3 regions of the Mesorhizobium sp. CNPSo 4671 genome follow, and region 2 is predicted to be linked to each of the others. Evidence: predicted binding sites of a transcription regulator. Region 2 holds the regulator's gene; each other region holds the start of a gene.

Region 1 (7,184 bases), on a different contig from region 2:
CGTCAGGTCTTTGGCTTCTGCCGTCGAACAATTGCGCCACCGCCTCATGCCCCCAGGCTTCCGACCAGGAGCCGAGCAGCGGTTCGGTGACCGGTAGGCCGTTTTCGATCACTACGTCGCGATAGGCCTGGGCACGGGCATGCACCACGGCAAAGCTAGCCGGTCCGCTGACATGGGCGATGCGCTTACGGCCAAGCCGGCAGAAATGTTCCACCGCAAGCCGCGCGCCGCCGGCGTCGTCGGAGACGAAGGCGACGGCGTCGGGATCGGGCTGGGTGAAGGCGTAGATCACGGGGATGCGCAGATTGCTGAGGTCGACAGGCAGATGGCGGTCGATGCGTTTTCCCGTGGCGATGATGCCGTCGACGCGCTTGTCGAGCATGGCCTCGACATGCAACTGGCCGAGGCGCGGGTCCTCCTCGACATTGCACAGGAACACCGAGACGCCATTGTCGACCAGCGCGTCCGAAATGCCAGACATCAGCGGCAGCGAGAAGCGGCCATAGGTATCGTTGGTGAGCAGGCCGACGGTGAAGGAGCGGCGCCTCAGCAGGCTCTGCGCCAGGCTGTTGGGGCGGAAGCCGAGGCTACGCGCCGTCTCGCGGATACGCTCGCGCGTCTCGGCGGTCATGCGTCCCTGGTCGTTGAGCGCCTTCGAGGCGGTGGCGACGCTGACACCGGCCCGCGCCGCCACGTCACGCAAGGTGACGGGGTTGGGAAAGACCGGAACAGGCTGATCGTCCGCTGCCATCGCGCAAGGGAATCCTGAGTTGGGAAAAGGTTTTCTCTTACAGGCCGGAATAAGGCCCGGCCAATGGCCGAGCCTGATCGAAACTGTTTGAAAAAACCTTTTCTCAAGTCAGGTTAGGCCAGATTGGGGGAGTGTTCAAGGGGAAAGTGGAGAGGGTCTGTCGGTGGGAAGAGAAAGGGCTGAGGCTGGGTTCCTTGCCCCCGCTACGCTATGCACACATCTTCTGTGGTTGACTGACCAGCCCGAGGCTTGATTGCCACGTGGTTCCCCCAATCCGTCGCTGCTTCGCAGCGCCACCTTTCCCCCCTCCGGAGGGAAAGGAAGGGAGCGTTGCTGGAAGGGCGTTGACGGCAAAAAGCCTGGCGCCTTTCCTCTACCCCGTCGATCGGGGGGTCCGAAGGACGGGCGAGACCCGTGGCTCGCCCCGGCAGGTGGCTCGGCGAAGCCGAGACGGAGTGGGGGTCGACCAGCGCAGCATAAGACAATGCATGCGCCAAGCCACCTGGAAATGTGTGCCTGCCGTAGCCACTCCCGTCGGGCGAGGAACCCACGGATTGTCAGCGAAGTCTTAAGGGCTTTCGCGCCATGGTGGTCGCCCGCCAGGAGTCCCGCCATGCCCGATACCTCATACGCCCCGAAAGGCCCGGCACAGCCCGGCAAGCGGGCGGGGCATGAGAGCGCCGACGAACGGCACCGCAATGCCACCATCGGCAAGCTCAAGGCGGAACTTGCCGCGCAGGCCACACTCATCGCTGGCCAAGAGGTTGCGCTGGCGCATAGCCGCAAGATCTTCGACCGCGCCTCGGTCGCCGCGCGCATCGGCGTGTGGGAATGCAGCCTGCCCGGCGAACAGCTGCACTGGACCGATGTGGTCTATGATCTGTTCGATTTGCCCCGCGGCGCCACGCTCGACCGCAGCGAAATCATCAAGTGCTATCCGCAGGAGTCGCGCAAGGCGCTGGACAGTTTGCGCAGCCGCGCGATCGCCGAGCGCAGCGGCTTCACCCTCGACGCCGAGATCACCACCTTCGCCGGCCACAGCCGCTGGATCCGCATCACCGCGACCGTCGAGTGCGAGGAAGGCGTGCCGGTGCGCATCTTCGGCATGAAGCAGGACATCACCGAGGAAAAGATCCTGTCGGACCGGATGCGCTATCTCGCCGAATTCGACACCATGACCGGGCTTGCCAACCGCGCCCGCTTCCAGGCGCGGCTGGCGCAGGCGGATGCCAGCCGCCCAATCGGCGCGCTGCTGTTGATCGATCTCGACGGCTTCAAGGCGGTCAACGATACGTTCGGCCACGTCGTCGGCGACGAGTGCCTGAAGGCGGCGGCCGAGCGCCTCGCCGAAGGTTGCGGCGAGGCGGACCTGGTGGCGCGCGTTGGCGGCGACGAGTTCGCGGTGCTGCTCGGGCAGCATTTCGATCGGGCTGCCGTCTCCGGCGCGGCGCGCGAGATCGTCGAGAGGATGGGCAAGCCGGTTGCGGTGCGTGGCCAGTCGCTGCTGCTGGGCGCCTCGGTTGGCATCGCGTTTGCCGGGGCAGGCTCGCCTTGCGATCTGTTCGCGCAGGCCGACACCGCGCTCTATGCCGCCAAGGCGGCAGGCCGCAACACCTTCCGAATCTTCAAGGCCGAGGCCGGCGCGAAAGGCCGGAGTGCCGCGGCGTAAAGGCTGTAGGCTCTCAGGAATGTCGGAGCGGCTTCCCGGGGCTGAATTTCTTGAGAACAAAGAGTTAAGGCTGAGAGTTGATGTTTTACGTCACCTGTCGGGGTCATGGCTTGCCGGTCACCTGTTGCCCGCGCGGATCGGCGTTCAACTCCCGTGGCGCCGCGCGTTCCTTTGGGTTTCGGTGGCGCAGTGGCTGCCGAACAGCGTTGCCGCGACGACGCTAAGCGGCATTTCGCAAAGTGCCGACAGAAGAACCGTCGGGCTTAACTTTTCCGCAAGCATTTCCCCGTTAGTTCGGTTGCAATGGCCTCGTGGCGGAGCGGCTACGCTGGAGACGGCAAATCTCTGAAGCCTCGGTTCGATCCCGAGGCGAGGCCTCCACAAATCATATAGCTGAGAATCTGCGTCGGACCTTCGCCAGCGAAGGCGACGACCTGCCGACTTGCATCTCTGGTGGCGTTGGCCGGGAGATCTCGGCGCCATCGTCCCAGGCGGCGCAGAGCCGACGTTAAAACCACCCTATCTGCATTTAGCATGCAGGGCGCTCGCGAAAAGAGTGCTATGGTAGGGCGCGAGTATGCTCGCTCCGATTTTTCCCGCCATTCGAGGTCATTTTCGTGCGTGAACCGTCACTGCTGCCGGTCTTTGGGAAAATGGGCGTCAAGGCATCCGTCGCCGTCGTGACGGCGCCGGTCGCTTCGGCGGGCATCGTGCCGCGCTTTCGGGAAGTTCTGGCCGCGCATGGCGGCATGGCACTGAAGCTGTCGGTGATCGCCTGGACGATGCTGGTCCTGGGAGCGGTGTTTTTCATGATGCAGGGCTGAGGCAAGCCAGCATGGCCAATCGCTACACACTGCGCATGGAGCTTCCCCAGAGTTGGACCATAGTCGATGTCTTCACCGGCCAGCCAGCCGTGGTCAGGCAAAAAGTCATGGTCGGCATGGGCCCACGCGAGGCCGCGGACATGGTCGTGCAGATGAATGTGCGCGACGTCAGGCGCCGGGAGAGGGCGGAGCGCAAGCCCTGATCCTGCTCACCCCTGCCTCGAGAGCGAGCCAGACGCCGGTTTCGATCGAGTGCCTTGTGCTATGATGTTGTTGCCGGCGTGCATGAAGAGGGGCAGGCCAGCCGAGGACCTGAACAAGAGCGGTGCATTCTCCATAGCACGGCTACATGTCATCGCATTCGGAGCGGTTTCACTGGCTCTGCCGGTCTACGCCGGGCATTTGCTCATAACTTCCTAGCGCACACGACGTACCCAGGCAGAGCGCAAGCCCTTCCGGGTAACGCAATCTGCTTGTCGTTCAGCCGAAGTCAGCGGCCGTGAGCACATACATGCTCTTGCGCGTGCGGTCGTAAGCCTTCGACGCCACGCTGCGGATGACGCTGCTCTCGGTGTCGAAGGTGGCGAGATAGCCGGCTTCATTGGCCGCCGTCGCCGGTTGCATCCGGGTCATCGCGTCGGCGGCGACCGAGAAGGAAATCTGGAACATGCCGTCATGGCCGACGAAACGGATGCGCTTGCCGGCTTCGTCATAGCTGCGGCTGCGGTTGGGGAATGTCAGGCTCATGTCTTGACCTCCGTTGTGGCGGCCTTCTTGGTCGCCCGCTTCTTCTTCGGCGTCGGGTTCAAGGCTTCGGCGACACGGTCGGCCTCTTCCTTGGCCAGCCGCAAAATCCTGAGCTTCGCCGTTTTGATCTCCCTGGCCTTCGCTTCGGACATGTATTCGGCGGTTGCCTTGTTTTTCTCCGCCGTCTTCTTCTGCTTGTCGACGAAGCGGGCTTCAGCTTTTTCCATGATCGTCTGATTGCCGTCGGCCATCGAACAAATCTCCCTTGCGTTTGAAATCGTGAAAGTGAACTTGTCCGATAAATAGGCGCTTGATCGGCAAAATTCAATTTTTTGAATTATTTATGCCATTCGCGATATCACGAAATCGCCGGTCGAAATAATACTTTTCAATATTTCATCGGGTCCGCGAATAAATTTTGGCACTCCTATCTATCGAGTGCCAAAGCGCCTATATGGGGGAAGCGGCCGCCTAAGCTGGCCCCAGAAAGAAGTTTTCATGAAGTTTCGGCCACTCCACGACCGCGTCGTCATCCGGCGCGCCGAAGGCGATATCAAATCCAAGGGCGGCATCATCATTCCCGACAATGCCAAGGAAAAGCCGCAGCAAGGCGAAGTCATCGCCGTCGGCCCCGGCGCACGCGACGAAAACGGCGCGCTTGTGCCGCTCGACGTCAAGGCCGGCGACCTCATCCTGTTCGGCAAATGGTCGGGCACCGAGGTCAAGATCGACGGCGAGGACCTGCTGATCATGAAGGAAGCCGACATTATGGGCGTCATCGACAAGAGCGAGACTGGCGTCATCGACAAGGGCGAGGCAACCACCGAGAAGACCGTGGCCGCCAAGACCGTGGCAGCCAAGAAGGCTGCCTGATCAGCGTGCCGCGTGTCCTTCGGGACGCGCAAGGACGCTCAGAGATTGATCATGGGGGGCAGGGCTCTGCCTTCCTCAACCGAACTGGATAAAAATCATGTCTGCCAAGGAAATCAAATTCGCCACCGACGCGCGTGACCGCATGCTGCGCGGCGTCGAGATCCTCACCAATGCGGTGAAGGTCACGCTCGGCCCCAAGGGCCGCAACGTCATCATTGACAAGGCCTATGGCGCGCCGCGCATCACCAAGGACGGCGTCACCGTCGCCAAGGAAATCGAGCTTGCCGACAAGTTCGAGAACATGGGCGCGCAAATGGTGCGCGAAGTGGCCTCGAAGACCAACGACCTCGCCGGTGACGGCACCACCACCGCCACGGTGCTGGCCGCCTCGATCCTGCGCGAGGGCGCCAAGCTGGTTGCCGCCGGCATGAACCCGATGGACCTCAAGCGAGGCATCGACCAGGCGGTCGCCGCCGTCGTCGGGGAAATCAAGTCGAAAGCCAAGAAGGTCAAGTCGTCGGCCGAGATCGCCCAGGTCGGCACCATTGCCGCCAATGGCGACGCAACCGTCGGCGAGATGATCGCCAAGGCGATGGACAAGGTCGGCAATGACGGCGTCATCACCGTCGAGGAAGCCAAGACCGCCGAAACCGAGCTCGACGTCGTCGAGGGCATGCAGTTCGACCGTGGCTATCTCAGCCCGTATTTCGTCACCAATGCCGACAAGATGCGCGTCGAACTGGAAGAGCCCTATGTGCTCATCCACGAGAAGAAACTCGGCAATCTGCAGGCGATGCTGCCGATCCTCGAAGCGGTGGTGCAGAGCGGCAGGCCGCTCTTGATCATCTCGGAAGATGTCGAAGGCGAGGCCCTGGCCACGCTGGTCGTCAACAAATTGCGCGGCGGCCTCAAGGTCGCGGCCGTCAAGGCGCCTGGCTTCGGCGATCGCCGCAAGGCGATGCTGGAAGACATCGCCGTGCTGACATCGGGCCAGATGATTTCCGAGGATCTCGGCATCAAGCTCGAAAACGTCACCATCGAGATGCTCGGCCGCGCCAAGCGCGTGCTGATCGAGAAGGACACCACCACGATCATCGACGGCGCCGGCACCAAGGCGACGATCCAGGCGCGCGTCGCCCAGATCAAGGGCCAGATCGAGGAGACGACCTCCGACTACGACAAGGAGAAGCTGCAGGAGCGGCTGGCCAAGCTGTCGGGCGGCGTTGCCGTCATTCGCGTCGGCGGCGTCACCGAGTCGGAAGTCAAGGAAAAGAAGGACCGCATCGACGATGCACTGAATGCCACGCGCGCGGCGGTCGAGGAAGGCATCGTGCCCGGCGGCGGCGTCGCCCTGCTGCGTGCCCGGTCGGCGCTTGCCGGCCTGACCGGTGCCAATGACGATGTGACGGCTGGCATCTCGATCGTGCTGCGCGCGCTCGAAGCGCCGATCCGCCAGATCGCCGAGAATTCCGGCGTCGAAGGCTCGATCGTCGTCGGCAAGCTCACCGACAGCAAGGATCACAATCAGGGCTTTGACGCCCAGAACGAGACCTATGTCGACATGATCAAGGCCGGCATCGTCGACCCGGCGAAAGTGGTGCGCACCGCACTGCAGGACGCCGGTTCGATCGCCGCCCTGCTGATCACCGCCGAAGCGATGATCACCGACATTCCCGCCAAGGATGCGGCACCTGCGGGTGGCGGCGGTGGTGGCATGGGCGGCTACTAACGATTCAGGTGAGGCCGGCCTGCAAACGGCGGTTTCCTGCGCTTCCCCGTTCTACTGCGTCGCAGTAGAACTGAGCTCACGTACCCAAAAGTACGCTCCGCTCCGGTTCTCGGAAACCACCGTTTTCGACTCGGCCTGACCTGAATCCCCTACGCCGGCTCTAAGTACCGGAACTACCGCCGGGGGATTTCTCCCGGCGCATAGGCCTCTAGCCCAGGAGACGGATCCATGATCACGTTCGTGCAGAAGCCAGAGACGGTCGTCACGACCGAAAAAACCGAGGAAAGCCGCTTCGACCGCATCCGCAGGATTGCCGCCGACAAGCACAAGAAATCGGATTCCGATACGGCAACGTCGCCAAAGAGTGAGCCCAAGCGCCCGATGTGAGCATCGACACCGCCGGGTTCAGAGCGCGACTTGCGATCGCTGGAGGCAGCCGGCGGCGTGGTCATTGACGATGCCGACGGCCTGCATCCATCCTGCCTCTCCGTCACCCGATACCGTGGCGAACCGGCGCAACAGTCCAGTCCACCCGTGCACTGATCGATCACCGCGTGCGCCGGCGCATGGCCCGTCTCGATCATGATGCCG
Region 2 (7,184 bases):
GCGGCCCGGTGCGCTGGCGCATGGTCGCCAGTTCCGCCTCGAAGGCGGCGGCAAAGCGCTCCTGGTCGACCGGCTGGTGGCGGACATGGCTGTTGAAGTCGCAGTACGGGCATTTGGCCGCGCAGAACGGCCAATGGATGTAGACGCCGAAGCCGGGGCTGCGATCCAGCGGCATGGTGATGCCGGATCCAGTCATGCCGAGCCCAATCTCGGCAAATTTAATCTCGCTTGGGCGAATTTCTGGAAGGCGCGAGCGCGGTGCGACAGCGCCGTCGGCTGGCCGGGTTTCCAGCCATGCTTTTCCTCAGCGCTCATCTCGCCGAAGGTTTTGTCGAATCCATTGGGCAAAAACACCGGATCGTAGCCGAAACCGAGCTCGCCGCGCGGCGGCCAGACCAGCGTGCCTTCGGCCTCGCCGCGATAATATTCGGCCTCGCCGTCGGGAAAGGCGAGGCAGATGACGGCGACAAAGCGGCCCTTGCGCTGTTCGGCCGAGGCGGCGCCGACTTCCTGCAGCGCCACTTCGGTGCGCTGCATGGCCATGGCGAAATCGCGCGAACCGTCCGGGGTTTCCGCCCAGTTGGCGGTGTAGACGCCGGGCGCACCGTCGAGCGCGTCGACGCACAGGCCGGAATCGTCAGACAGTGCCGGCAGGCCGGTCGCCTTCGCGGCGGCCAGCGCCTTGATATAGGCATTTTCCTCGAAAGTCGTGCCGGTCTCGTCCGGCTCCGGCAGGCCAAAATCCTTGGCCGACTTCGCCTCGAAGCCGAACGGTCCCATCAGGTCGGCAAATTCGCGCAGCTTGCCGGTATTGTGGCTGGCGACAACGATCTTCTTGCCATCAAGAGAATGCATCAAAGGCCCCAGATTCTCGGCTCGGCGAACTCGATCGAATTGCCCGAGGGGTCGCGTATATAGATCGAACGGCCACCTTGCGGCCATTCGAATTCGCTTTCGATGGCGATTCTTTTTGCCCTCAGATGCGCTTTCCAGGCCACGATTTCAGCGGCGGTTGCCGCAAAGCAGAGATGACCTTCGCCGACCGCGCCGTGCGGCGGCACCGGCAGCCGGGCGTCCGGCAGCGGAGGTGTTTTGGTCGCCTCGGCATTGAAGACCAGCAGCACGGCGGGTCCGCAGCGGAAGAAGAGGTGGCGGCCATCGACCTTGCCGAGGAGGGTGAGGCCGAGGATGTCGGTGTAGAAGGCTTCGGCTGCGGCTAGGTCGGTGACGTAGAGAGCTGATTCCAGGATTGCAGAGGGTATCACGAGGCGCCCCTCTCTGCCCTGCCGGGCATCTCTCTTTCCCTTCTCCCCTTGTGGGAGAAGGTGTCGCCAAAGGCGACGGATGAGGGGTGTTCCAGCGGAGTGAGACGTTGGCGTTCCCTGGAGCACCCCTCATCCGTCTCGGCGCTGCGCGCCGATCCACCTTCTCCCACAAGGGGAGAAGGTAAGCGGAGATGGCCGGCAGGCCAGAGAGGGGGCGCCAGGCTCGGCATCAAAACTTACGCCACCGCCATCTGCTGCAGGCTGACCAGCCTCTGGATGCCTTTCTTGGCCAGGCCCATCAATTCCGCGAACTGTCCTTCCGAAAAAGGCTCGCCCTCGGCGGTGCCCTGGATCTCGACGATGCCGCCCTTGCCGGTCATGACGAAATTGGCGTCGGTGCCGGCCGCGGAATCCTCGAGATAATCGAGGTCGATGACCGGCTGGCCGTCATGGATGCCACAGGAAATCGCCGCGACGTGATCTTTCAGCACCTTGGCGACGCTCGCCATCTGCCGCGCTTCCATCCAGCGCAGGCAATCATAGAGCGCCACCCAGCCGCCGGTGATCGAGGCGGTGCGGGTGCCGCCATCGGCCTGGATGACGTCGCAATCGACGGTGATCTGCTGCTCGCCCAGCGCCTGCAAATCGACCACGGCACGCAGCGAACGGCCGATCAGGCGCTGGATTTCCAGCGTGCGGCCGCCCTGCTTGCCGGCGGAGGCTTCGCGGCGCATGCGCTCGCCGGTCGAGCGCGGCAGCATGCCATATTCGGCCGTCACCCAGCCCTTGCCCGAATTGCGCATCCAGCCCGGCACCTTTTCCTCGAGGCTTGCGGTGCACAGGACATGGGTGTCGCCGAACTTCACCAGGCACGAGCCTTCGGCGTGCTTGGAGACGCCGCGCTCGAAGGAGATGGCACGCATTTCGTCGAATTGGCGTTTGGAGGGGCGCATTCAGGCTTCTTTCCAGTCATTTTTCGGAATCGTGGCCGGCTTGTAGCCCCACCAAGCCCATGGCGCAAAGGAAAATGGGCGGGTTGCGCCCACCGTGCCGAAGTCTATATCCTGAAGCAGGAGGTTTTTGGCCGAATGACCAAGGCAATCGATCCAGCTTCGCAGTCGCTTGCACTTCAATCACTCGACATGCGCTCACGCGACATCTTCCGGCGCATCGTCGATTCCTATCTCAGGGATGGCGAACCCGTGGGCTCACGCAGCCTGTCGCGCATCCTGCCGTCCTCGCTGTCGCCGGCCACCATCCGCAATGTGATGAGCGACCTCGAGCATCTCGGGCTGATCTACGCGCCGCACATCTCGGCCGGCCGGCTGCCGACGCAGGCTGGCCTGCGCTTCTTCGTCGATGCCTTCATGGAACTTGGCGACCTCTCCGACGAGGAGCGCCGCACCATCGAGGCACAGGTGCGGGCTTCCGGCTCCGGCGCGACGCTGGAGCACATGCTGACCGAGGCCAGCCAGATGCTGTCGGGCATGTCGCGCGGCGCCGGCCTAGTGCTGGCCGCCAAGAACGAGGTGGCGCTGAAGCATATCGAATTCATCCAGCTGGAGCCGACCAAGGCGCTTGCCGTGCTGGTGTCGCAAAATGGCGATGTCGAGAACCGCGTCGTCGAGCTGCCGGCGGGCATCACCGTCTCGCAGCTGCACGAAGCCTCGAATTTCCTCAACGCGCATATCCGCGGCCGGACGCTCGCCGAAGCGCGCACCGAGATCGCCCGCATCAAGGAAGAGACGAGAGCCGCGCTGGACACGCTGTCGCAGGACCTCGTCGAGAAGGGCCTGGCGGTGTGGGCGGGTGCGGAGAGCGGCCTGCCGGCGCGGCTTATCGTGCGCGGTCGCGCCAATCTGCTCGAAAACGTCACCGCCCAGGCCGACATCGAATTGCTGCGGCATCTGTTCGAGGACATGGAGACGCAGGACGGGCTGATCCAACTGCTCGATCTCGCCGAGCAAGGATCGGGCGTGCGCATCTTCATCGGTTCGGAAAACAAGCTGTTTTCGCTGTCGGGCTCGTCGCTGGTGGTCGCGCCCTATCGCGACAAGGATGCCCGCGTCGTCGGCGCGCTGGGCGTCATCGGCCCGACCCGGCTCAACTACGCCCGCATCGTGCCGATGGTCGATTATACCGCGCAGCTGATATCGCGCATGTTAAGGTAGACCCCTGGACAGCAAGAGACGGGCAGCAAGGAGAAAAAAGAATGGCGCTCGAAGAATTCAAGGCCCGGATCAGCCTGCTGCTCGAGGAGATGGTCAACCAGCCGGAAGACCAGCACGAAATCCAGGAACAATTGCGCGAAAAGCTGCAGGAAATGCGCGCCATGGGCCTGCCGCTGCCGGCCGATCTCGTCGCGCTGGAAAAACGCCTCGACGACGATTTTTTGGCTGCCGGGACATAAGCAGGGACCGCTTCGCTCAACTCGTCGTGTGAGGCGGAACCCGGGGACAAAATCGGCCGTTGGTTTCCTTCGCGATCACATGGAGGACAGAATGATCCGATTGGCCGGACTGATGCTTCCAGCCCTCTTTCTTATGACAAGCCCGGCATTCGCCCAGCAGGCCGATCGGCCGGTGCTGAAGGGTGCGGCCGCCTTCGGCGACTGGCGCGCCGACAGACCGGGCGTGCGCCGCCTGATCAAGCCGGAAGACCTGCCGAAGCCTTACCTCACCAAGTCGGCCTCGAACGGCGCCGGCCTTGCCGACATGCCGGCAGGCGCGAAACCGCAACTGCCACCGGGCTTTTCGGCCGAGCTGATCGCGTCCGGCATCGACAATCCGCGCGTCGTGCGCGTCGCACCCAATGGCGACCTGTTCGTCGCCGACAGCGAGGCCAACCAGGTCCGCGTTTACCGCCTGGCCAAGGACAGCGCCAAGCCCGCCGAGGACGGCATTTTCGCCGGCAATCTCAACCAGCCCTATGGCATTGCCTTCTATCCGCCGGGCGATGACCCGCAATGGGTCTATGTCGCCAACAGCGACAGCATCGTGCGCTTTGCCTACCGCAGTGGCGAGCTGAGGGCATCGGGCGAGCCGGACACCATTGTCGACAACATTCCCTCCAACCATCACTGGACGCGCGACATCGCCTTTTCGCCTGATGGCAAGACGCTCTATCTGTCGGTCGGCTCTGGCTCGAATGTCGCCGAGGACATGGGCAAGGCGCCGGATGGCAGCCTTGAAGCATGGGCAACATCGAAGCCGTTGGGCGCGACATGGGGCTCCGAAGAGGGGCGCGCCGACGTGCAGGCCTTCGATCCGGACGGCAAGAACGGCCGCATCTTCGCCACCGGCCTGCGCAACTGTTCGGGCATGACCATCCAGCCGGCGACCGGGGCGCTGTGGTGCGTCGTCAATGAGCGCGACGCGCTCGGCGACAACGTGCCGTTCGAATACGCCACCTCGGTCAAGGACGGCGCCTACTACGGCTGGCCTTGGTACTATATCGGCAACCATGAGGATCCGCGCCACAAAGGCGCGCGCCCCGACCTCGCCGGAAAAGCGACCATTCCCGACGTGCTGATGCAGGCGCATTCGGCGCCGCTCAACATCGCCTTCTACGACCGCGAGGACTTGCCCGCCGACAGCGGTTTTCCCAAGGAATACCGAGGCGATGCCTTCGTCGCCCTGCACGGTTCGTGGAATCGCGGCAACAGGACCGGCTACAAGGTCGTCCGCCTGTTGTTCAAGGATGGCAAGCCGACCGGCGAGTACGAGGATTTCATGACCGGCTTCGTCGTTTCCAATGGCGAAGTGTGGGGCCGGCCCGTCGGCGTGGCGGTGGCCAATGACGGCGCGCTGATCATGACCGAGGACGGCAACGGCACCATCTGGCGCGTGACCTATGACGGCGGGCGGTCCTGACGGCATTTCAGCGTGGTGCAATCGAATCCGGCTTCAGGGAATTCCAGCGGGTCCGACTTTGTGCGACAAGGCGCTCGTCCCAAATAGCGTTCCACGGACGCAAGGCTCGACCATGACCCTCACCGGCTTCCTCGCCTACAGTGCCGCCCTCGGCATCGCCGCCGCCATTCCCGGCCCCGGCGTTACCGCCCTTGTCGCGCGGGCGCTCGGCTCCGGCTTTCGCTCGTCGCTGGCCATGTCCTTTGGCCTGATGCTGGGCGACCTCACCTATCTGACCGCCGTCGTGCTCGGCCTCGCCTTTGTCGCGCAGACCTTCGGCATGGTCTTCCTCGCCATCAAATGGCTTGGAGTCGCCTATCTCGCCTTCCTCGGCTGGCGCTTCTGGACCGCGGGCATCACGCCCGAAACGGTCGAAGCGAAAAAGGGCAAGGGCGGGCTGGTTTCGAGCTTCATCGCCGGCCTCACCGTCACGCTCGGCAATCCGAAGACGATGATCTTCTACCTCGCCATCACGCCGACCATCGTCGACCTCAAGACGATCACGCTGGCCGACTACGGTATTCTCGCCGCACTGACGGTGCTGGTGCTGTTCGTCGTGCTGGTGCCTTACCTGGCGCTGGCCGCCAAGGCGCGCTGGTTCCTGAAATCGCCGCGCGCGCTGAAGCTGCTCAATCGCACCGCCGCCGGCTTCATGGTGGGTGCCGCGGCCGCGATCGCGGCCCGCCAGTAGCACCCTTTCAGCCAAAACATTCCGGGGTCAGGCTTCCCCGCGAAATGCTTTTCCGGGACAAGGGCGTTTTAGACACAGGCCCCACTCGGATATTTCCGGCCGACAGCTTATGTTGCGCGGCTGAAAGCCCTATCTTGCCGGCTGCAATGCCACTTGCCTGAAATTCTGGGAGCGAAACCAATGAACAAGCCCGTCACCTCTGCCCGCGTCCCCGGCCGCGGCCGCATCTACAGTTCCATCACCGACACGATCGGCGACACGCCCCTGGTCCGGCTCGACAAGTTCGCCAAGGAGAAGGGCATCGTTGCCAATCTCGTCGCCAAGCTCGAATTCTTCAACCCGATCGCTTCGGTCAAGGACCGTATCGGCGTGGCGATGATCGAGGCGCTGGAGGCCGCCGGCAAGATTTCGCCCGGCAAGACGACGCTGATCGAACCGACCTCGGGCAACACCGGCATCGCGCTGGCCTTCGCCGCCGCCGCCAAGGGCTACAAGCTGATCTTGACCATGCCGGAGACGATGTCGGTCGAGCGTCGCAAAATGCTGGCGCTGCTCGGTGCCGAACTGGTGCTGACCGAAGGTCCGAAAGGCATGAAGGGCGCCATCGCCAAGGCCGACGAACTGGCCGCGACGATCCCCAACGCCGTGATCCCGCAGCAGTTCGAAAACCCTGCCAATCCGGAAATCCACCGCAAGACGACAGCGCAGGAGATCTGGAACGACACGCAAGGCGAGATCGACATCTTCGTCGCCGGCATCGGCACCGGCGGCACCATCACCGGCGTCGGCCAAGTGCTGAAGAAGCACAAGCCATCTGTGCATGTCGTTGCCGTCGAGCCGGAAGCCTCGCCGGTGCTGTCGGGCGGCCAGCCCGGCCCGCACAAGATCCAGGGCATTGGCGCCGGCTTCGCGCCAAAGATCCTCGACACCACGATCTATGACGAGATCGTCAAGGTTTCCAATGAGGATTCGGTCGCCAATGCGCGCCTCGTCGCCCGCCTCGAAGGCGTGCCGGTCGGTATTTCGTCCGGTGCTGCCCTGCAGGCGGCAATCGTCGTCGGCTCGCGGCCGGAAAACAAGGGCAAGACCCTGGTCGTGGTCATCCCGGACTTCGCCGAACGCTATCTGTCGACGATTTTGTTCGAGGGGCTGGGGGCTTAGGCCACCACTTTTTGCTGGCCCGCTGAAAAATACTTCCGTGGCGCCGGCCGCCCGCTTGAGCAGTAGCGTGCTTCCGGTTCATATCGCCCCGGCCCGCTTTGCACGGGCCAGGGGAGAATTTCATGTACAAGCTCTATACCCGCCCCGGCAGCGGCG
Region 3 (7,184 bases), on a different contig from region 2:
TTGCTTGTTGCGGAGCCCGCCATCCGTCCAAGGAGTCGCGGCAAGTGCGGCAGGCAGCTCGATAGCTTGGTCCTCTCGCCCATTCTGGCCATTGGTCATGGAGGCACTCAAGTGCTTCCCAACTGCTGGCAACCACCCGCTCCCTTGAGGGTCTCACGCGCAGTCTCACAGGTTCGGAAAATCGAATATCCCTCATAGCTTTCTCCGCTCCCACGGACCGATTACATCGACTCGTTGTAGGGGCTTGTTGAAGCGGCTCCGAAAGCGTCGACTGCCTTGGCCGCGACGATGTCGCCTGCGTCCGGTACAAGCAGATCCATGCGGCGGGCGAAGGCAACAAAAGTGCTGCGAGCGGTTTCGGCATCCACCTCGCCGGCGAGGGCTGCCCGACAGGCATTGAGCGCGACGCCATGAGCAGGGTTTCGCTTCGATGGCGGCCATTCATCCAGCAGGACAAAGGCGTCTTTTACGCTTTGAATGTTGGTCGGAAACCCAAGACCCACGAGCACCCTCACGGGATGCTGAAATTGATTGCGTTCCATGCTTTCCTCCGTTTCACGTGATTGGCTCAGTCGATCGGAAGCCGTTCCCACGGCGCGTGCGCGATAGATTGCGTGCGTCGCGCCTTAGCCTGCCGAACTCCCGTTTCCAGGAGGGCCTTTGCTGTCGGTAAGATTCCGCGCGGCCAGAAACATCACCGTGTATGCCGCTTTGCGCCGGTCCCAACCCGCGGCCTCTGCTCTGTCGAGCAACTCGACCAGTATCGGGTCAAGCGCAACCTTCAGGTCTGCTTCGTAGTTCAGGTCGGTGGCCGCACGCGACGGTCGTGGTGCCGTCCCCGGCGATGTCGTTGGTCTTCGAAGCGACTTCGCGGACCATCTGCGCGCCCATGTTCTCGAACTTGTCCTCAAGCTCGATTTCCTTGGCGACGGTGACGCCGTCCTTGGTGATGCGCGGGACGCCGAACGACTTGTCGATGACGACGTTGCGGCCCTTGGGGCCGAGCGTCACCTTCACCGCGTCGGCGAGGATGTTGACGCCGCGCAGCATGCGCTCACGGGCGTCGGAATGAAATTTCACTTCCTTGGCAGCCATTGGATCACTCCTTCAATAGGCAGCTTCATTGACTGGATTGCGGTTGAAGCCTCGGTCAGGCGGCCTTCTTGACCGCCGCGATCTGCTCGATCACGCCCATCACGTCGCTTTCCTTCATGATCAGCAGGTCTTCGCCGTTGAGCTTGATCTCGGTGCCGGACCATTTGCCGAACAAGATGCGGTCGCCGGCCTTGACATCGAGCGGCGTGAGCTTGCCGCTCTCGTCGCGCGCACCCGGGCCGACGGCGATGACTTCGCCCTCCTGCGGCTTCTCCTTGGCAGTGTCGGGGATGATGATACCGCCGGCCGTCTTCTCTTCGGCCTCGATGCGGCGAACCAGGATACGATCGTGCAATGGACGGAACGTCATGTCGTTCTCCTTCAGGACAAACAGATTTTTGAGGTTCCTCCACACCGGACCGGCAATATCGGGCCGGTGCAGGGCGTCGCGACCCCTTTCTCAGGCATCGCGCGCATATCGAGCTAGTTTTGGCATTTTCGAGTTTCAAGGGCTCGCCGGAAAAATTTTGGCACTCTGCATTCGAGAGTGCTAGGGACATGAATTCATGAAGCTATTTTCGCTGGAACGCGCGATTTCAGGTCTTGAAATTCGATCCGAACTCATCGAAATTTTTTGCGGTTGGAGTCCCGAAAGGGATCACTGCAACACCAACGGTGCCAAGGAGATTGTCAGGAAACGGAGACCATCGATGGAACGAACCTTGTCGAAAATGCCCTTGATCGCCCCTGAGGCCTCTGACCCTTCGCTTGACCGCCTGCTGTTCCCGGCGCGGCACTTTAATCACCCCGATGAGGTGGTGCTCGATCGCACGCTCGACATTCTGGAAAAGCGCGCCATTCTTGCATCATGGGCGTCGGATGCTTGCGCCGTCGAATCCATGCCTGCGTTGCGAAAACCACCTGGTGCTTCGAACCCGGTGACGTTCGACGCCGTCATGGATGCCCTTCGCCGACTGGACGATAGTCGCGCCGAGGTGGGCTGTGACCTCAAGGAGCGGCGGGTCCGAGATCGCCCGCAAAGACTTGATGCCTGAACGCGCGCGATAGGAGAGACGCATGGTCAGCAGGGAATTCCGACTGCAGATGGAGGGCTACGGTCTCACAACTGCGGAGATCCACTACCACCTTCCCGATCATCCAAGCCTTTTGCAGCTTTACGTTTGGCAGGAATACGATCTTGCACCGGAATTCCCAACCCTGAAAGGGTTTCTGGATTACTGGGAGCGCGAACTCGAAGGCGCGCTGCATTCCGTGCGCGTCGCCCATCACCGCCTGATCCGGCCTTCCGAATGGAAGGCCGTCGACGGCATCTTCACAGTTCAATAGCCGGACCCGGGCCGGACCCGCCAAGCGGCAATAGGACAGGCTCCTTTGTAGTTGCCGGCATCCGATTCATAAAGGTGCCGTTCGTCTCGCCAGCTCCCCTTGAACTGAAAAGACGTGTTTCCAATCTTTTTCCCACGTGCCGAGTGCGCTTGCCGGATGTCGAACAGGAGCGGAAGGATCGCATGGAAACGATTTTCTTTGAAGATGCCGGTTCCGTCCTGGTTGTGCCAAGCTCGCCGGCATGGGTTTGCCGGGAACTGACATCGTCGCCGCACACGGTGAGGCAGGATCAGTTACCCACGGTTTGAAGGGAGGTCACTAATGGAAAGTGCGACGTTCAAACAGCCGGTTTTCGTAAGAGACGACGGCTACGGTGTCCAAAAGATCGGCTGTGTCATGGATGCGATAGAGTTTCTCGAAGAATGGCCGGTTGAAAGGCGCGGCCTCCTCCACGCAGCAGCGTCTGATGCATGCTACTCCGCCTACGATGGTCGGAAGTCTGTCGAGGCGGCGAACAAGGCCTTTACGACTTGGGCACGCAGGGTCGGTGTCATCGAGGACGTGCCCGTAGCGCCGCCGTGGATGACAGGGCCGAAGATCGGCAATGCAGACCATCTTATGGAAAGTGACGGCTGAATTCACTGCGGCGGTAATCTGCCGCCGCAGCATCAGAGTGGCGCGTCACCGGGGGCAACGGGCGCGGGAAAGCCAAGCCCCTTACTGTTGCCTGTTCATACATTTCGGATAACTTCTTCGGCACAAACAATTTGCCAAGCAGATCGCACGAAAGAGCGCGTCCGCCTGAATGGGAAGCCATAGACGGCATCTTCACCATTCAATGGCCGGCGCCCGGGTCCCCTTGGGCCGGATCCACCAGGTCGGCTTCGTCGTCGGGGTCGATCAGGTCGATCAGCGCTGCCACCCTTGTTCCCGGCAGCGGTCGTCCCTGGCTCATCAACGCCTCGTCACCGAAGGCCCAGGCCCATGCCTCTCTCAATTCCTCAAGCGAGGCACCGGACGCGATGATTTCCGCAATCGTCGCGTTGTCCACGGGTCCGAGGACCGAGACAACCTCTTGGCGTGTCATGGGCATCCTTTTCCTCCGTTCGAAATACCTGCGAAGCAGATGGGTATTCGATGGAGCGCTTGCCACCAGCCATTTCGAAGGCGGTCACGAAACTGCCTTGGCGGTCCCTCTTGACGCAGCGGAAGTCAATTCCCAACTCATTCCTCGTCGGTCGCCGCACAAGGGGCCGATGTGTCAGGGAGCGCCATGCTTCTTGCGTTCCCTCGTACCTATGTTGCTCCAAGGAGGATGTAGTTATGAGAACGAACCCGGACTTTTCCCCCTTCTATCGGTCGAGCATCGGCTTTGACCGCATCTTCAACCTGCTCGAAAACGCCAGCCCGCCACAGAACGCGGACAACTGGCCGCCCTATGATATAGCCAAGCTCGGCGAAGACACCTACCGCATTGTCCTCGCGGTCGCCGGTTTCGGGGAAGATGAGCTTACGATCACGCAGGAGCCAAATATGCTCGTGATCGAGGGCGCCAAGACAGAGAACGACGAGGTTCAGTACCTCCATCATGGCCTGGCGTTGAGGTCGTTCGCGCGCCGCTTCGAACTAGCCGATCATGTGACCATTGTCGGGGCAAAGCTCGAAAACGGTCTGCTGACTATCGACCTCAAGAAAGAAATTCCCGAGGAGATGAAGCCGCGCCGCATCGCGATCAATGTCGAGACCGACAAGAAGGCGGCGTCCAAGCGCATTGAAAGCGCAGCGGCCTGATCTTTGGCGGTCGGCCCGCACCCCGTCCTGTCGTGGCTGGGGTCCGGGTGCGACCCAACACGGAAAGGAGAAGGATCAAATGAGCGTACGTGACTTGATTCCCTGGAGCCGTGGCAGCAGTCAGGCACCGAGCCTTTATCGCGGTGACGACATGGATCCGTTCCTGTCGTTGCACCGCAATGTCAACCGGCTATTCGACGAGGTGTTCCGCGGTTTTGACACGCCTTCGGCGCTGGGCCGCATGGCCCCTCTCAACGGCACTTGGCCAAGCGTGGAGTTCTCGGAAACCGATCAGGAAATCCGGGTGACGGCCGAAATCCCTGGCCTCGATGAAAACGACGTCGAGGTCATGCTGGATGATGGTGTTCTGACACTTCGCGGCGAGAAGAAGGCGGAGACCGAGGACAAGGACCGCCAGTTCAGCGAACGCTATTATGGGCGTTTTGAGCGGCGCTTTAGTCTCGGTCGTGAGGTTGAAGACGACAAAGTGGCGGCGACGTTCAAGAACGGTGTGCTCACCGTGACATTGCCCAAGTCCAAAAAGGCGCAGGCAAACGCCAAGCGCATTGCAATCAACGGCAACAAATGACGGTCGCGAAGCAAGGCCGGGGCTCGATGAAGCCCCGGCCTTCGCAGATAGCGAGGATGGTCAAATGACGTCCAACAGCCTCAAATGAAAGAGCCGTCATGGGATGCTGAATCAACCTTGCAACCCAGGGAGTTAACAAATGACCAGTCTGGCTTTCCTTACCCCCGTGCAGGTTAAGACCGGTGACGTGAGACACGACATCGGATCGGTGCGGGAGGCGCTCGTATACTTGAATCAATGGCCGAAGGCCCGTCGGGGGCCGGTATACAACTGCGCGGTGAGGAGCTGCAACGCCGCAATCGCCGAGCAGATGACAACCGAAGAGGCGCGACAGGCATTTGTCAGCTTTGCCAGGATAGCCGGGGTGCTGGCCAGATCCGATTTTTCGCCACTGGCCGGGGCTGATCAAAAGCTGTCCGTATCTGGGCGCAGTCTCTGACCTTCAGTTCAGGACTTCTCTAGGGCGCGTATAGGCCAGTGAAAGTGGACTGGACGAGGTCGATAGCGGAACCACAGGGAACGACCCACCAAAATACCCATCTAATGAGGCGGCAAATCACGGCTGCTTCACGCCACAATTATTCTTCGACGCATCTGCGGAATAGAGAAGTGAGCGACCACTAGGCCAAGTTCTTCGGCATATTTCGCGATATAAGCGAGCAGCTCCCAGCCAACGCCCAGATGCTTGCGATCCGCGCGAATGCAGATCGCAACCTCGCCGGTTCGGTCGGCTCGATCGCTTGCCAGCGTCGCAATGGCGATCAGCATCCCGTTGGTCGAGAAGGCCAGAAAATTATGGATATGGGTGTCGTGGAACGCGTCATCGCCACCAACCGCTCGTGCGAAATTTCCTTCACTCCGCCGAGAAAGCCAAAGCGCAGGTCGTCAGGCGTTACATGGGTGAAGAACTCGGCCAGCGTTGGTTCATCTTCAGGACGAGCGCGGCACACTTGGAAACGAAAGCCGGTATGGGTGGTGAGTGTGTTTTCATCGTCATCTGGCCCTTGAACTGAGGCCGGTTCTGAGGCGTCATTGTCGTCTTCTTGAGCTGGCAGGCACCCTCATTCGCCCATGGTCTGCAACACATCCTGTTTGACGATTTCGATGCTGCGCAGGTTGAGCAGGCGGATGACGCCCTTGTCCTTCAGCCGGGTGAAGACCCGCGACACGGTCTCGATGGTGAGCCCGAGATAATCGCCGATATCCATGCGCGACATCGGCAGTTCGACCTGCCGCAAGCCGCCTTGCCGCTCCGCCATGTCGACCAGGAAGGCGGCGACACGTTCGATGGCGTTCTGACGACCGAGGACCAGGAGGTGCTCCTGCGCGCGTGTCAGGCCCTTGAGCGCCAACGGCAGCAACTGACGGGACATGTCCGCCCCGGCAGCCAGGCGGAAGACGCGAACTCCGGTGGCGTTGATCGCTTCGGAGAAGAAATGATGCGTCGAGTCGGCTTCGAAGCCGAAGGTCTCGCCGGCGAGGTGGAAGGCGCTGATCTGCCGGCGACCGTCGGCAAGCAGGCGGTAGATGCGCACGGCGCCGAATTCGACCTGGTAGAAAGCACCGGCCTTCTCGCCCTGAGCATAAATTTCAGCGCCGGCGGGAAAAAAGCTGACCGGCTGCAGCGGTGCTGGGTCGAACGCGTCCGGCAGGCTTGGTTGCACAGAATGCGACGGCAGTGAGATTCTGGAGCTCGTGTAGGCGTGCATGGCTGTTTTCCCGGTTGTTCCGTGACACAGCAATCGCGCGAATCCGCAGGGGACGAAATTCGGTTATATCCCTACGGGAAACTACCTAGCGCTTGGCCGAGGCGGCAGTGGAGTACGTTGATAATGGTCGGTGCATGCCTCGAACGTGCACAATCCATCGCTCATCAGGGCATTTTGGCGATCTTGCACTGCCTAAATCTAATGCTGCAGCGTCGCGATGTAACCCGCAAGGTTGTGGATGCGTTCCGTGGTCACAACCTCGCCGCCGCTAGGGCCGTAGGTTTTCGCATCGTCCTCAAGGAATTCACGACCCCAGACAGGCATCTCGCGGTTGCCATGGCTTGAAACGGCATAGCGACCGTCGATCGTTGCGAAGACCCTCGAATAGGGAAAGGTCCCGCCATTGCGTTGGGAAAGATGGGTCAGGTCGGCCGGTCGTTTGACCAGCAGATCGCGCAGGGGACCGTCGCCCTTGCCATCTATGCCGTGACAAACGGCGCAGGAGTTCAGATATTCTGCCTGGCCGTAGCTCATTTCCTGCGCTCTGGACGCTTCGCAGGCCATGGCCGCGATAGCTGCTGCGATCAGAAATCTCATGTGCGCATCCGCCGATTGATCGGCTGAGCCTACCGAGTCTATTCACAGACACATTG

Evidence for each region. Region 2 encodes HrcA, which represses chaperone genes, less so after heat shock. Its sites were predicted from a motif close to GTTAGCACTCNCNNNNNGNGAGTGCTAAC; they were not measured.
Region 1: a site for HrcA is predicted at 4,409-4,437, ahead of AC04SF_RS06535 (co-chaperone GroES). Genes of this name have one in related genera too.
Region 3: a site for HrcA is predicted at 1,622-1,650, ahead of groES (co-chaperone GroES). Genes of this name have one in related genera too.

What each region holds. Positions count from the first base shown of each region.
Region 1 is NZ_JBWLUW010000002.1:439,437-446,620, forward strand. It holds gene AC04SF_RS06505 (LacI family DNA-binding transcriptional regulator) at 1-751, opposite strand, end outside; gene AC04SF_RS06510 (diguanylate cyclase domain-containing protein) at 1,365-2,420, shown strand; gene AC04SF_RS06515 (hypothetical protein) at 3,038-3,244, shown strand; gene AC04SF_RS06520 (hypothetical protein) at 3,256-3,447, shown strand; gene AC04SF_RS06525 (DUF1488 family protein) at 3,725-3,991, opposite strand; gene AC04SF_RS06530 (hypothetical protein) at 3,988-4,242, opposite strand; gene AC04SF_RS06535 (co-chaperone GroES) at 4,490-4,864, shown strand; gene groL (chaperonin GroEL) at 4,962-6,593, shown strand; gene AC04SF_RS06545 (hypothetical protein) at 6,822-6,980, shown strand.
Region 2 is NZ_JBWLUW010000004.1:564,501-571,684, forward strand. It holds gene hemW (radical SAM family heme chaperone HemW) at 1-196, opposite strand, end outside; gene rdgB (RdgB/HAM1 family non-canonical purine NTP pyrophosphatase) at 193-855, opposite strand; gene AC04SF_RS14780 (VOC family protein) at 855-1,265, opposite strand; gene rph (ribonuclease PH) at 1,502-2,218, opposite strand; gene hrcA (heat-inducible transcriptional repressor HrcA) at 2,354-3,436, shown strand; gene AC04SF_RS14795 (hypothetical protein) at 3,478-3,675, shown strand; gene AC04SF_RS14800 (PQQ-dependent sugar dehydrogenase) at 3,767-5,137, shown strand; gene AC04SF_RS14805 (LysE family translocator) at 5,250-5,867, shown strand; gene cysK (cysteine synthase A) at 6,048-7,028, shown strand; gene AC04SF_RS14815 (glutathione S-transferase family protein) at 7,151-7,184, shown strand, end outside.
Region 3 is NZ_JBWLUW010000002.1:201,017-208,200, forward strand. It holds gene AC04SF_RS05320 (DUF982 domain-containing protein) at 1-196, opposite strand, end outside; gene AC04SF_RS05325 (DUF982 domain-containing protein) at 222-542, opposite strand; partial or broken gene AC04SF_RS05330 (TCP-1/cpn60 chaperonin family protein) at 823-1,095, opposite strand; gene groES (co-chaperone GroES) at 1,151-1,465, opposite strand; gene AC04SF_RS05340 (hypothetical protein) at 1,662-2,150, shown strand; gene AC04SF_RS05345 (usg protein) at 2,173-2,442, shown strand; gene AC04SF_RS05350 (DUF982 domain-containing protein) at 2,764-3,078, shown strand; gene AC04SF_RS05355 (hypothetical protein) at 3,278-3,529, opposite strand; gene AC04SF_RS05360 (Hsp20 family protein) at 3,766-4,233, shown strand; gene AC04SF_RS05365 (Hsp20/alpha crystallin family protein) at 4,313-4,822, shown strand; gene AC04SF_RS05370 (DUF982 domain-containing protein) at 4,962-5,261, shown strand; gene AC04SF_RS05375 (hypothetical protein) at 5,390-5,590, opposite strand; gene AC04SF_RS05380 (helix-turn-helix domain-containing protein) at 5,884-6,531, opposite strand; gene AC04SF_RS05385 (c-type cytochrome) at 6,730-7,128, opposite strand.